One region of the Polaromonas sp. CG_23.6 genome, then DNA from elsewhere that is predicted to be linked to it. Evidence: predicted binding sites of a transcription regulator. Region 1 holds the regulator's gene; the other holds the start of a gene.
What was found. The regulator sigma-54, encoded in region 1, starts transcription at its own class of promoters, with help from an activator protein. The targets are predictions, from matches to a motif close to TGGCANGNAANCTGCTTT.

Region 2: a site for sigma-54 is predicted at 1,397-1,414, ahead of nirB (nitrite reductase large subunit NirB). Genes of this name have one in related genera too.

The regions. Positions count from the first base shown of each region.
Region 1 is NZ_JARXUY010000001.1:907,593-914,874, forward strand. It holds gene H4V98_RS04310 (THUMP domain-containing protein) at 1-814, opposite strand, end outside; gene H4V98_RS04315 (RNA polymerase factor sigma-54) at 1,291-2,841, opposite strand; gene lptB (LPS export ABC transporter ATP-binding protein) at 3,023-3,820, opposite strand; gene lptA (lipopolysaccharide transport periplasmic protein LptA) at 3,825-4,463, opposite strand; gene H4V98_RS04330 (thiol:disulfide interchange protein DsbA/DsbL) at 4,624-5,298, opposite strand; gene H4V98_RS04335 (SPOR domain-containing protein) at 5,380-6,087, opposite strand; gene argS (arginine--tRNA ligase) at 6,162-7,282, opposite strand, start outside.
Region 2 is NZ_JARXUY010000001.1:2,970,969-2,978,250, reverse strand. It holds gene nirB (nitrite reductase large subunit NirB) at 1-1,242, opposite strand, end outside; gene H4V98_RS14035 (CBS domain-containing protein) at 1,752-2,192, shown strand; gene H4V98_RS14030 (hypothetical protein) at 2,267-2,662, opposite strand; gene H4V98_RS14025 (DUF6502 family protein) at 2,910-3,767, shown strand; gene H4V98_RS14020 (DUF5666 domain-containing protein) at 3,788-5,248, shown strand; gene H4V98_RS14015 (bifunctional protein-serine/threonine kinase/phosphatase) at 5,578-7,282, shown strand, end outside.

The DNA.
Region 1 (7,282 bases):
AGTCAACCATGCGGAAAGATACGTCGCTGCCGAACACCGGCGCGGTGGGTTCGGTGATCGCCGCTTCGGCCTGGTCGAGCAGGCCTTCCCAAACGTGGCCCTGAAAGGGCAGGTATTTCTGGAAGGCAAAGCGGCGGTTGATGCCCGGCGCGATGTTGCAGGCGATTTGCGCTGCCTCGATGGCGATGGTGCCCGAGCCGCAGCACGGGTCGTACAGCGGCACGCCTTGCCTGCACTGGGCGTCCCAGCCGCTGGCGGCAATCATCGCGGCGGCCAGCGTTTCCTTCAGCGGCGCATCGCCCTTGTCCTCGCGCCAGCCGCGCTTGAACAGTGGCTCGCCCGAAGTATCGATGTAGATCGTCACTGTTTCGGTGGTCAGGTGGACATACACGCGCACGTCGGGCCAGCGCGTGTCAACGCTCGGGCGCACGTCATTGAACTTGTGCCGGAAGCGGTCGGCAATCGCGTCCTTGATCTTCAGCGCGGCAAAGTTCAGGCTTTGCAGCGGGCTGTGCTGGGCGGTGATCTCGACCTTGAAGGTCTGCGCGGGCGTGAACCAGACTTCCCAGGCGACGCTGGCCGCAGCGTTATACAGGTCCTGCTCGCTGCGGTACTGGCCATGCTGCAGCTCGATCAGCACGCGCTGGGCCAGCCGGCTGTGCAGGTTGAGCTGCAGCGCTTCGCGCCAGGAAGCCTGAAGCTGCACGCCGGCGCGCCAGGCCTTGCCTTCGATGCCGGTGATGCGCTGGACTTCGGCGGCCAGCAGGTTCTCGACACCAGCGGCGCAGGGAAGGAAAAGTTGGAGTTGGTTCATAAGTTAGGTCACTTTGCCGGGCGCAACGTGCGGCGCCGCAGCGGGGTTGGATGAGAGCCCCTGGCTACATCAGGGCGAACGGATAGAAAGTATTTGAACAGGGAGTCCGGGAACTGGCTTCAACAGACCGCAGGCGCAGCGAACGACCGTGAGGGCCACATCCCCCACCAGCAGGGGCCGCGGGACTGGCTTCGCCAGACCGCAGGCGCAGCGGCCCCCTCGGGGGGCAGGGAGTTACGCGAAGCGAACGACCGTGGGGGCCACATCCCCCACCAGCAGGGGCTGCGGAACTGGCTTCGCCAGACCGCAGGCGCAGCGGCTTCCTCGGGGGGCAGGGAGTTACGCGAAGCGAACGACCGTGGGGGCCACATCCCCCACCAGCAGGGGCCGCGGGACTGGCTTCGCCAGACCGCAGGCGCAGCGGCCCCCTCGGGGGGCAGGGAGTTACGCGAAGCGAACGACCGTGGGGGCGACATCTACAGGGTTTTGCGCAAATTTGTTGGCGCAATGCGCAGCGCTTCTCGGTACTTGGCCACCGTGCGGCGGGCGCATTCAATGCCTTGTTCCTTGAGCATTTCTGAAATCTGGCTGTCGCTGAGCGGCTTTTTCGGGCTTTCGATTGCTATGAACTGCTTGATGAGCGCGCGTACCGCTGTGCTGGACGCATTGCCGCCGCTTTCGGTGCCCAGCCCGGAGCCAAAGAAATACTTCAGCTCGAAAGTGCCAAACGGCGTGCCCATGTACTTGGCGGTGGTGACGCGCGAAATGGTCGATTCGTGCAGGCCCAGCTCGTCGGCGATTTCGCGCAGCACCAAGGGCCGCATGGCGAGTTCGCCGTGGATGAAGAAGTTTTTCTGCCGCTCGACGATGGCGTTGCTGACGCGCAGGATGGTGTCGAACCGCTGCTGGATGTTCTTGATGAACCAGCGCGCTTCCTGCAGCCGCTGCTGCAGCGCGGGGCCGCCGCCCTTGCCGCCATGCTGGCGCAAGGCACTGGCGTAGATGTCATGGACCCGAAGCCGGGGCATGACGTCGCTGTTCAGCGTGACCTTGAAGCCCCGGCCGGCCTTGACGACCAGCACGTCGGGAACGATCAGGTTGCGTTCGACATTGGCAAAGCGCCGGCCCGGCTTGGGGTCAAGCCGGGCGATCAGGCCAATCGCACCCTTGATGACCTCTTCCGGGCACTTGCACAGCAGCGACAGGCGTTTCACATCGCGCTTGGCCAGCAGTTCCATGGGCTGCTGGCAGATCGCCAGGGCGGCGCGCGACTCGATGCTGTTCTTGCTTTCGAGCAGTTGCAGCCGCAGGCATTCGGCCAGGGTGCGCGCGCCGACGCCGGCGGGCTCCATGTGCTGGAGCAGCTGCAGGGCGATGGCGAACTGCTGCGCCAGTTCTTCGGCCTGCTCCGGGTGGTCGCTGGCCAGTCCGGCCGCCAGCGACGCCAGACTGTCTTCCAGGTAGCCATCGTCATTGAGCGACTCGATCAGGAAGTGCAGGGCGGCGCGGTCGAGTTCGGACAAGCGCAGGCCGAGCGCCTGCCGGTGCAGATGGTCTTGCAGCGACTCGTGCGCGCCGGTCAGGTCGGACGCTTCGGCGTCGCTGTCCTCCAGGTTGTTCTTGCGCGCCGGCGCGTCGCCGCCCCATTCGCTGTCGTCAGGCGAGGACTCAACCGAGCCATCGCCGTCCCAGCTTTCCTCCAGCGCCGCCTCGGTGCCGGCCTCTGCCGTGGTTTCAGACTCTTTTGAGGTGCTGGCGCTTGCTGTGTCTGTGTTGATAGCTATTGAATCCGTAGCGGACTCAAATTCACGGCTGTCCTGGCTGACCGGGGTGTCGATGTGCTCCAAGCCAAATTCCTCGCGCGGCGCACTGTCGTCCGCCAGTTCGAGAAAAGGATTTTCATCGAGCATCTGCTCGACTTCCTGGCTCAGCTCCAGCGTCGAGAGTTGCAACAGCCTGATGGACTGTTGCAGTTGCGGCGTGAGCGCCAGATGTTGTGAAACGCGAAGGGACAGCCCTTGTTTCATAAAGCCCCCACGCTCCCCGCTTCGCGTGGTTCGCTGCCCCCTGAGGGGGCTGGCATGGCTTCGGCATGGCCTTCCCGCCCGTGCCAGTACCGGCCGCAGGACCGGCTTTTCCGGACTGCAGGCGGGGCGGCCCCCCGGGGGGGCAGCGCAGTACACGAAGTGACAAGCGTGGGGGCCATACTCACATTTTGAAGTGTTCGCCGAGGTAGACCCTGCGCACTTCGGTGTTGCTCACGATCTCGGCCGGCGTGCCGTTGGCCAGCACATGGCCGTCGCTGATGATGTAGGCATGGTCGCAAATGCCCAGTGTCTCGCGCACGTTGTGGTCGGTGATCAGCACGCCGATGCCGCGCGACTTGAGAAAACCGATGATGCGCTGGATCTCGATCACGGCAATCGGGTCGATGCCGGCAAACGGCTCGTCCAGCAGGATGAAGCGCGGCTGGGTGGCCAAGGCGCGGGCAATCTCGACGCGGCGTCGCTCGCCGCCGGACAGCGACAAGGCCGGCGAGTCGCGCAGATGGCTCACGCGCAGGTCCTTGAGCAGCGCATCGAGCCGCGACTCGAGCTCGGTGCGGCTCAGCGGCTTGCCAGCGGCATCGCGCTGCAGCTCCAGAACGGCGCGCACATTTTCCTGCACGCTGAGCTTGCGGAAAATCGACGCTTCCTGCGGCAGATAGCTCAGGCCCAGGCGCGCACGCAGGTGGATCGGCATGTGCTCGACCGGCTGGCCGTCGATGGAAATCTGGCCGGCGTCGGCGCGCACCAAGCCGACGATCATGTAAAACGACGTGGTCTTGCCTGCGCCATTCGGGCCCAGCAGGCCGACAACCTCGCCTTTTTTCACCGACAGCGACACGTCCTGCACCACCAGCCGGCTGCCGTAGGATTTTCGCAGTCCCTGCGCCACCAGGCTGCTGGGCGTGTCAAGGCGCACGGCGCCGTCTCGCGCAGGCGCCGTTTGTATCGTTGCACTCATGGGTTCAGGGCGCTTTCGGGGCTTTGATGGTGCCCAGCCTGGTGCTGGGGCGTAAAACGGGCGCTGGTCCGCTGGGCGGCGGGGCGGTGGTGGCAGGCACTGTGCCGCGCGGCGACAGCATGGCGCGGACGCGTCCACCGGGATTGGCAGCGCTGGCGTTTTTCGCACCGGCATCGACAGTGAATACGTCGGTGTTGTTGTCGTACACGATCAGCGCACCGGAAGTTTCGTCGCTCAGCGTTGCCCCCTTGAAGCGGCGGACCACGGCGCGCCCGATGAACTTGACCAGATCGGCACGGCTGTCGTATTCGATGCGCTCGCCTTCGCCTTCGATGTATTCATCGACGCCGTCGCGCTTCTTGCGGTAATACGCCAGCTTGCCCGGCGCTGCCGTGGCCACAGCCAGCTGGTAGCCTTCCGGATCCTGGCTGACATCGACCTGTGCGCCCCGGATGATGGTCGTTCCCTTGGTGATGATGACATTGCCGGTGAAGACGCTGGTCTGCTTGAGGTCGTCATAGCGCAGGGCATCGGCCTCGGCATTCATCGGTTTGTCGCGGTCGGCCTTTTCGGCTGCAACAGGCAGCGCCACGCCTGTGGCAAGAAAAGCCATCAGGAGGAAAGAAAAAAAGGAGCGTTTCATAAGGCACGAATCTTGCAGCTGCGGGTTTTGCCATTGTAGCCATGCAAGGGCTGGCAAAACCTTGCAGCGCCTACTGGAGCGCAGCAAGGCGCAAGAAAACGGCTGGAGCCGTTGCCCCTGGCCGTGTGCGAAGCCCCAAAAGGCCCGGCGGCGCGGTGCTTCAGGGCTTGGCGGCGGCAGCTGGTGCCTGGCGCGACTGGGCGATCAGGGCGTCGGCAACCTGCAGCGAGCGCTCCAGCGTCTTGGCCTGCGTGCCAGAGGTGAAATAACGGCCATTGATGCCCAGGGCGGGAACGCCGTCCAGCGCATAGGCGTCCTGCAGCTGGGTGGCTTTGCGTGCCTTGGTGGTGACGGAGAACGAGTTGTACAGCTCCATGAACTTCGCCTTGGGAATGCCCTGCTTGTCCACCCAGGCGCTGATCTGGTCGGCCGTGTTGAGCGGCTGCCTGTCGACGTGGATCGCCATAAACACCTTTTTATGCAGCTCATCGACCTTGCCCAGACTTTCCAGCACGTAGTACAGGCGTTGCTGTGGCTCGAAATCAGGCCGGAAGGCGATGGGCACGCGGCGCACCGCCACATCCTTGGCCTGTTTTTTGCTCCAGGCGTCGAACATCGGCTCGAAGCCGTTGCAATGCGGACAGTTGTACCAGAAGAATTCGACCACCTCGACTTTTCCGGCGGGCGCTTCCGTAGGGGCCGGCTTGTCCAGTGTGAGGTAGTCAGAACCGCTTTGAAAGGCCTTGGCCTGGGCTTGTGCCAGCGAGGGCAGGGCGGAAATACCGGTAGCCGCAGCCAGCGAGACAGCTGAAATTGAAAACGCGCGACGTTGCATTGATTTTTTCTCCTGATGTCAATATCGACAAGTGTTGGATGCAGCACGGCCGAAAAGTTCAGCCGCTGCCGGATTTAGGACTTAACGCTGTACCCGGACCAGTGCCGTTTCGATCGAACTGTTGTCCAGCCGGTCCTTGACGCGGTCGGCATCGTCTTTTTTGTCGAACGGTCCGACACGCACCCGGTACACGGTGCGACCGGCCTGTTCGCGCTCGGTGACTTTTGCCTGCATGCCGAGCAGCAGCAGCCGGGCGCGCTGCTGTTCGGCGTCTTCCGGGGTGCGGTAGGCGCCAGCCTGAATGAAATAGTTGAAAGGATCGGAAGTCGCCGAACTGAAGGCCGGGGCGTCGGAACGCGACTTTGCCAGATCACCCAGCGGGTCGGCGGACGCGGGTCGGGATGGTTTGGCAACCGCTGTCGGGGCAGACGCCGCTGTCGTGGGTGCCGTCGCGGTTCTCGGCGGTTTCGCGCTGCGGTCGGGTTTTTTGGGGTCTTCCGGTGTCAGCACTGGGGCCGGCAAGTTGCCGGCGGTGGAGGGTTCGGCTGGCGGGCTTAATTCGCCCGAGGCCGACGGCGCCGGATTCTTCCCGGCCAGTGGCGCGTTGGGGTTCCAGTCCTTGTTCTTGCGGGCTTCCGCGGCGTCGCTGTCCGGCGTGTACATCGGGCTCTTGTTCAGGAAGGGCACCGGCACCTTGGTGACGTACACCGCCACTGTGAGCGCGATGCCCAGGCCGACCAACGCGCCGATCACCAGACCCAGCAGGGTTCCACCACGTTGCTTTTTCATACCGTATTCCCGCGACTTGACCGTAACTTGCATATGAGCTGGATGCCTTTTAAAGAGTGAAGTTTTCAAGTCGATTACATCTTGCGCGGGGCACTGACGCCCAGCACTGCGAGGCCATTGTGCAACACCTGCGCGGTGGCCGCTACCAGTGCCAAGCGTGCCAGCCTGACGGCTTCGTCGTCGACCAGAATCCGTTCGGCGTCGTAGTAGCTGTGGTAGCAGGCGGCCAGTTCGCGCAGATAGAACGCCACGTCGTGCGGCGCAAAGCCGTCGGCGGCATGGCTGAGCATGTCGGGGTATTTGGCCAGCAGCAGCATCAGCGCCTGGGCCTGCGGGCTGGTCAGGGGCGACAAATCGACCTGTGCCAGGCTGGCCTCGTCGCCGCCCCAGGCGGTCAGCACCGAGCAGATGCGCGCATGCGCGTACTGCACGTAGTACACCGGGTTTTCGTTGTTCTTGGCCAGGGCCAGGTCGATGTCGAAGATGTATTCGGTGTCAGGCTTGCGGCTGAGCAAAAAGAAGCGCACCGCGTCGGCACTGGTCCACTCGATCAGGTCGCGCAATGTGACGTAGCTGCCGGCGCGCTTGGAGATCTTGACCTCTTCGCCGTTGCGCACGACGCGCACCATGGTGTGCAGCACGTAGTCGGGGTAGCCCTGCGGAATGCCGGCGTTGGCCGCCTGCAGGCCGGCACGCACCCGGGCGATGGTGCCGTGGTGGTCCATGCCCTGGATGTTGACTGCTTTGCTGTAGCCGCGCTCCCATTTGGCCAGGTGGTAGGCCACGTCGGGCACGAAGTAGGTGAACGTGCCGTCGGTCTTTTTCATGACCCGGTCCTTGTCGTCGCCGTAGTCGGTGGACTTGAGCCAGAGCGCGCCATCTTGCTCGTAGGTCTTGCCGGCGTCCTTCAGGCGTGCCACGGTGGACTCGACGCGCCCTTCGGTGTAAAGGCTCGATTCGAGGTAATAGTTGTTGAACCTGACCGAAAAAGCCTTCAGGTCCAGGTCTTGCTCATGGCGCAAATAAGCCACGGCGAACTGGCGAATCGCGTCGATGTCGTCGACGTCGCCCGAGGCAGTGAATTCGCGATCGTCGGCGCTGACAGTCTTGCCAGCCATGAAATCTTGCGCGATGTCGTCGATGTAGTCGCCGTTGTAAGCCGATTCGGGCCACAGCGCATCGCCCGGCTGGATGC
Region 2 (7,282 bases), 2.1 Mb from region 1:
GGACTCGCCAAACATCAGCTTGTCGCGGATTTCGGCCACGCTGCGGCCGTCGCGCAATAGCTTGAAGTAGTAGCTGCCGTCAACCGTGTCGCCGTAGAGGCAGGCGCCAATCAGCTTGTCGTCCTTGATGACCAGCTTTTTGTACACGCCGCCGAACGGGTCGCTCATGATGATTTCCTCGGCGCCGTCGCCGCCCATGAAGTCACCGGCGCTGAACAGGTCGATGCCGGTGACTTTCAGCTTGGTCGAGGTCAGCGAGCCGGTGTAGCGGCCAATGCCGAACATCGCCAGGTGGTTGGCCAGCACTTTGCCCTGCTCGAACAACGGCGCCACCAGGCCGTAGGCGATGCCCCGGTGCGCAGCGCATTCGCCGACGGCGTAGATGCGCGCGTCGGTGGTGGTCTGCATGGTGTCGCTCACGACAATGCCGCGATTGACATGCAGGCGCATTTTTTCAGCCAGCCCGGTGTTGGGGCGGATACCGACAGCCATGCAGACCAGGTCGGCCGGGATCTCGGTGCCGTCTCCCGGGTCGGCGCCCGGGACAGGCTTGAACTTGACAGTCTTGACGCGGCCGTCTTCGCCGCCGACAAGCTCCTGCGTCTGGGCACCGATCAAAAATTTCATGCCGCGTTCAGCCAGCGACTTTTGCAGCAGCTTGCCCGCCACGTCGTCGAGCTGGCGCTCCATCAGCCAGTCGCCCACGTGGACCACGGTGACTTGCATGCCGCGCTTCATCAGGCCGTTGGCCGCTTCCAGGCCCAGCAGGCCGCCGCCGATGACGACTGCATGCTTGTAGAGCACGGCGGCATCGATCATGGCCTGCGTGTCGGCAATATCGCGGTAGGCCAGCACGCCTTTCAGGTCCTTGCCCGGAATCGGCAGAATGAACGGGTTCGAGCCGGTGGCCATGATCAGCCGGTCGTACTCGGCGCTGACGGTTTCGCCTGCTGCATTGCTGGCATGCACCACGCGGCGCACACGGTCCACTTCAGTGACGGTCCAGCCGGCATGCAGCGTGATGTGGTTGTCTGTGTACCAGGACCAGTCGTTCAGCACGATCTCGTCTAACGTCTGTTCGCCGGCCAGCACGGGCGAAAGCAGGATGCGGTTGTAGTTGGGATGCGGCTCGGCACCGAACACGGTGATGTCGTAAAGCTCGGGCGCAATCTTCAGCAGCTCTTCAAGCGCACGCACGCCGGCCATGCCGTTACCAATCATCACCAGTCTGGATTTTTTCATCATGACCCCCGTGGGCAGTTCGCAAAAACAAAAAAGGCGCCCGCACGGGTTGCAGGGCCTGAGCCAGCATATCCGTGGGGACGCCATCGTCCTGAAGACCCAATCCGCCATTGCACCGGGCCTGCATGCAGCCACCATTGACCGCGTCGTTATTCATGCAAGGGTTGTGCCATGCCTTGTCCATGGCACGGTCGAGGAACAAAAAGTCTGTTTACGCATGCTGAATAAGCGCATACAGCTATCAAATAGATAGCCGCTATCGGGCGTGGCCAAGACCTTGGGTGGTGCATGGGTGCCTTGAAATTGTGCGTTGCACCCTGGCGGTGGAGGCCAGCCGGGCGCATGCCGGCGTTTCCCCTGCCGATCTTGTGCGTTCATCGCGCTTGCAAGTGGCTTGCAAGGTTTTAACACCACAATCAGCCCTTGCAGGTGTCAGGCCGCTTGCATTGCCTGCCCGTCTGGCCTGAAACTCGCATGTGCCTGTCCATTGTTTCAAGAGGGAGATCGCCATGACTGCTGTTGCCGACATTCTCAAAGCCAAGGGCGATGCCATCGTCCATTCGATCGGACCGGACGACTCGGTCTTCGATGCCCTGCAGCGCATGGCCGACAAGGGCATTGGCGCTTTGCTTGTGCTGGAAGGCGAGCAGATTGTCGGCATCGTCACCGAGCGCGACTACGCCCGCAAGATTGCCCTGAAGGGCCGCACCTCGGCACTGACGCAGGTGCGCGACGTCATGACCACGTCGGTCATGTTCGTCAAGCCCAGCCAGACCAGCGAGGAATGCATGGCACTGATGACCGACAACCGGCTGCGCCACCTGCCGGTCGTGCAGGACGACAGGCTGATCGGCCTGATTTCCATCGGCGACCTGGTCAAGAACATTATTTCCGAGCAGAAATTCGTCATCGAGCAGCTGGAACACTACATTTCCGGCCAGCGCGGCTGAAGAACCGGATCGTCACGGTTGAGAAGGAGACCGCAGTAGCAAAGCTGCCGCCTCCTGTCGTTCGCAAAGCGCTCTTAGAGACGCTTCCCTGGCGCGTCATCGGCACCACGCATGTGGCCTGGCGCGTCATCGGCACTGCGGGCGCGGCCGCGACTGCCAGTTGCGCCATCATCGGCCCCATTCCGGCCCCGGCTGTCTTCGCCACTGCTGGCTGACTTTCCGCTGCCGGAATTGGAACTGCCCGCTGAGCTGCCGCTGCTCGAACCGCTGCTTGAGCCGCCGCCTGAGTGGCCCCCGCCTGATCCGCCGCCGCCAGAGCCGCTACCGGAGCCGCCACCGGAGCCGCCACCAGAGCCGCCGCCAGAGCCGCCGCCAGAGCCGCCGCCACCGTGCGCCAGGGCGGGCGCTACGGCCAGGCCGAGAGTGACCATGGTTGCGACAGCCACTGTCAATTTCTTGAGGTTGAACATGAAAATTCTCCTGACCAAAAGCTGAAAAAAAACATGGAACCAGACAAATCAGTTATTTTGATTTGAGTAAACGCAGGTCGCAAAACTTGGCTTGAACCGGCTGTCTTTTTCTTGTTCCGCTTTATGTGTGAATATTTCCCACACACGCATTGACTCTAAAGGAAGAAGTGCTCGGGTTAAAATATTTGTGTAACTATTTCCCACGCCACGTGGTAGAGTTGTTTTTAACAAGGGCAACTTCCCCAACATGCTGACCTCGCAAACCCCTGCCACGCCTTCACCAGCACTTGTTCTGGCGCTGCGCCGCGTGCTGCGCCCCATGGTCAAGCTATTGCTCGCGCAGGGCATCACCTATCCTTACCTGGCCGAGCTGCTCAAGGCACTTTTTGTTGACATCGCCGACAAGGATTTCCGCCTTGACGCAAAGCCGCCGACCGACAGCCGCGTCAGCCTGATCTCGGGCGTTCATCGCAAAGAGGTCAATCGGCTGCGTCAGGAAATGGCTTCGGACGCTGAAATTGTTCCGTCTGTGGTCTCGCTCGGCGCACAGCTGGTGGCCGTCTGGCTGGGTTCGGCCCACTACATTGATGAATACAACCGCCCCAAGCCACTGGCGCGGTTTGTCAGCGACGGCGGTGCCCTGTCGTTCGAGGCGCTGGTGGCCGGCGTGAACAGCGACATCCGGCCGCGCGTCGTGCTCGACGAGTGGCTGCGCTTGGGGGTGGTGCGTTTCGACGAGGAGCAGCGGGTTTGCCTGAATGTGGCCGCCTTTGTTCCGGTCGAAGGCTTTGATGAAAAAGCTTTTTACTTTGGCCACAACCTGCACGACCACGTGGCCGCAGCGGCGCATAACCTCATGGGTGTGGGCAAACCGTTTCTTGAGCGCACGGTCCACTGCGACGAACTCAGCGCCAACTCCATCGCAGCACTGGCCGCGCAGTCGGAGCAAGTGGGTATGCAGGCCTTGCTGGCCATCAACAAGAGCGCCATGGCGCTGGAAGCGGCCGACGCCAGCGACACGGCGCCGCGCCAGCGCATGACGTTTGGCATCTACTTTTATGCAGAGCCGGCGATGCCCGGCAAAGAGCCGCCGCCCGACGCTTGACAAACAGAAAGAAGCACGCCGTGAACACCAGCTCAACTTTCATGCCGCGTCGTGTCTTAAGTCCTGCGGTGGCTGCCCTGGCCGCAGGACTTTTGTTGTGCGCGTCCGTGCAGGCGCAAAACATGTGCGAAACCCAGGCCTCTCTGGTCAATCCAGCCGCGCTGACGCCGGGTATTGGCGGCACCGGCGCGCCGCGGGATGAAGTGGTCGCGGGCCGACCGGGCATGGGGGGCACAGGCGTCAGCGGCGGTGGTATCGGTGGCACAGGCATCCTTGAAGGCGCGATGGGCGACACCGGCGCGGCGCGTGATGGCGTGGTTGCAGGTCGCCCCGGCATTGGAGGCACAGGCATCAACAACGGCGGCGTGGGCGGCACCGGCATTGTTGGGGTGATCACCGGTTTTGCCAGCATTTGCGTCAACGGCCTGGAAGTCAACTACGACAGCAGCACGCCGGTCATGGCCGATGGCCGAGGGGCGACGGCACGCGAACTGGCGGTGGGCCAGGTGGTTGCCGTCCGGGCTTCAGGCGCAGGGGCGCAGTTCTCGGCACGCCACATTGCCGTCATCCATGCCGTGGTCGGTCCGGTGAGTCATGTCGATGCCCGCACGGGCCAACTGGAACTGCTGGGCCAGTCGGTGTTCGCCAGCGCTCCGGGCGAGTTGTCGAACTTGCGGCCCGGCGACTGGGTGCAGGTGAGCGGCTATCGCCTGGCGTCGGGCGAGGTGGCGGCTTCACGCATCGAGCCGATTGCCGCGCGGTCGCAGGCGCAAATTACCGGGCAGATCGGGCAGGTCGACACTTTCGGTTTCACGCTCCACGGCAGCCGCGTCCGTCTGGCCAGCCTTAGCCTGCCCCCCGGCGCCGTGACGGGCTCGGAGGTGCTGGTGCGCGGCACCTGGGACGGCAGCAGTTTGCTTGCCCAGGCTATCGAGATGGATCCGACGCGCCAGGGCGTGGGCGGTGTGGAGAGGGTGGTGCTGGAAGGCTACGTGCATGCCTTGAGCGGAACTGAACTCAGCCTTGGCAGCAGCAAGATGACGCTGGCGCCCAACGTGCAGATTTCCGGCAGCAGCGGCACGCCGCTCGCGGTCGATCAACGGATCCAGGTCAGTGGCCGGGTCGGTGCTGACGAGCGCATCACGGTGGACCGGGTTGAAGTCAAAGGCGCAGGAGGGGGCTCGGGCGGTGCACAAAGCGGCAAGGGAGTGAGTTCGGGCAGCCGCAGCAAAGGCAACTCGGACCGTGGCAGCAGCGGCAAAGGCAGCTCCGACGGTTCGTCAGGATCGAGTTCCGGCTCGTCTGGGTCGAATTCTGGCTCCTCTGGCTCATCGGGTTCATCCGGCAGCGGATCCTCAGGAGGCGGCTCGTCTGGCGGTGGCAGTAGCGGAGGTGGCGGTGGCGGTGGCGGTGGCGGAGGAGGAGGAGGAGGAGGAGGAGGAGGAGGAGGAGGAGGAGGTGGCGGTGGCGGCGGCCGGTAAAACGACCTGAAATGCCTTCAGTCCTCGCGCGCAACAGGCCGGCCCCGTTTCCCCCTGCTGGGTCGTTGACGCAGAGGCATCCGTATTAACCGGCAAGCGGTTTTTCAACATAAAATATGCCTTTTCCGGATGGCTGGTGAGCGCGAGTAGCTATAAATTCAGTAGCAAAAATTGTCAGGCACCTTGCTCGCCGCGCGTGCCAGTCAGGGATTGCGCACCAACTCTTTCCTCTACCGCAGCCTGCAGAACCTGGCCCAGCTGCAAAGCTGATTTTGCTGGGCGGATTGCAATGCACCCATGTTGGGCGTAACACTTATCAGGCTTGGTGCATGGCATTCAACATAGACATCGGTTTTGCAACGCAGGCGGGGCGCAAGCCCGGCAACGAAGACTTCTGCGCGGCCATGCTGCCCGATCCGGGGCAGGAAGGCATGGGGTCCATCGTGGCGATTGCCGATGGCGTGAGCGCCGGCGGCATGGGCCGCGAAGCCGCCCAGACCACCGTCACCAGCCTGGTGCGCGACTACTACGCCACGCCCGAAACCTGGGACACCACCGTCGCGCTGGACCGGATCATCGCCGCCCAGAACACCTGGCTGGCTGGCATCAACCGGCGACGCCAGCCTGTCATGGGGCTGACCACGCTGACCGCGCTGGTGCTTTGCGGCCAGTCCTACACCGTGGCGCATGTCGGCGATTCGCGGGCTTATCTGCTGCGCGGCGGCGAGATGCGCCAGCTGACCCATGACCACGTGGTCAATCATCCGGATTTCAGGCACCAGCTGCTGCGCTCGGTCGGCGCTGAAGACCATGTCGTGGTGGACTACCTGCAGGGCGAACTGCTGGTGGGCGACATCTTCGTACTGGTGACCGACGGGGTGTACGGCGTGCTGACCGACCGCCGGTTGCAGGCCTTGGCCGGCCTTCAGGCGACCGACAGCGCGCCGCTGGCCAGCCAGAACCTCGTCAATGCCGCGCTGGCCGCCGGCAGCCAGGACAACGTCACCGCTGTCGTGGTGCGGGTCCTTGGCCTGCTGGACGCCAGTCTGCCCGATGTCAACCGCAGGGTGGAGGGCCTGCCGATTCCACCGCGCCTGATGAAGGTGGGCGAGGTGATTGATGGCTTGTGCGTGACGGCGCTGGTCGCCGACAGCGGCATCAACCTGCTCTACCAGGTGCGCGACAGCGCCAGCCAGTCGCTGTATGCGCTGAAGACGCTGCACCCCGCCCGGGCGCACGACGCGCAGGAGCGCACCATGCTGGCGCATGAAGCCTGGCTGGCCACCCGCATGCAGACCGGCCGCGCGGCGGACCACCTGGTGCATCTGCACGAGCGCCTGCCTAGCGGCCGCGAGCGCAGCGCCTTTTACCTGCTGTACGACTGGCACAGCGGCGACACGTTGCAGCAGCAGCTGGACCGTGGACAGAAGTTCACGGTTCAGCAAGCGCTGGCTGCCGCCACCCAGACTGCTCAGGCGCTGGCCCGGCTGCACCGCCAGTGCGTGATTCACCGCGACATCAAGCCGGCCAACCTGCACCAGGGCAAGGACGGCGTGCTGCGGCTGCTTGATCTGGGCGTGGCGCTGAGCGGGCGCGAACCCGAGGCGATGCGCCAGCTGCATGCCGGTACGCCGAGCTTCATCAACCCGGAGCAATGGGGCTACAGCGCGCTGGCGGCCGTCGGCCCGGAGGAGCTGCCTGACGCGCAAAGCGATTTGTTCGCGCTGGGCGTGACGCTGTACCAGCTGCTGACGGCCCGGCTGCCTTATGGCGAGGTGCTGCCTTACCAGTCGGGCCGCTACTACCGCGACCCGGTGGCGCCCAGCCGCACCAGGCCTGAGGTGCCGATCTGGCTGGACCACATCGTGCTGAAGGCCGTGGCGCGCGACAAGCGCCAGCGCTTTGAAACCGCAGAGGAATTGCTGCTGGCGCTGGAGCGCGGGGCTTCGCGGCCTTTGACGGCGCCGCAGGCGTCTCCTTTGATGCAGCGTGATCCGACGGCCGTCTGGAAATTGGCGCTCGGGGTGTCGCTGC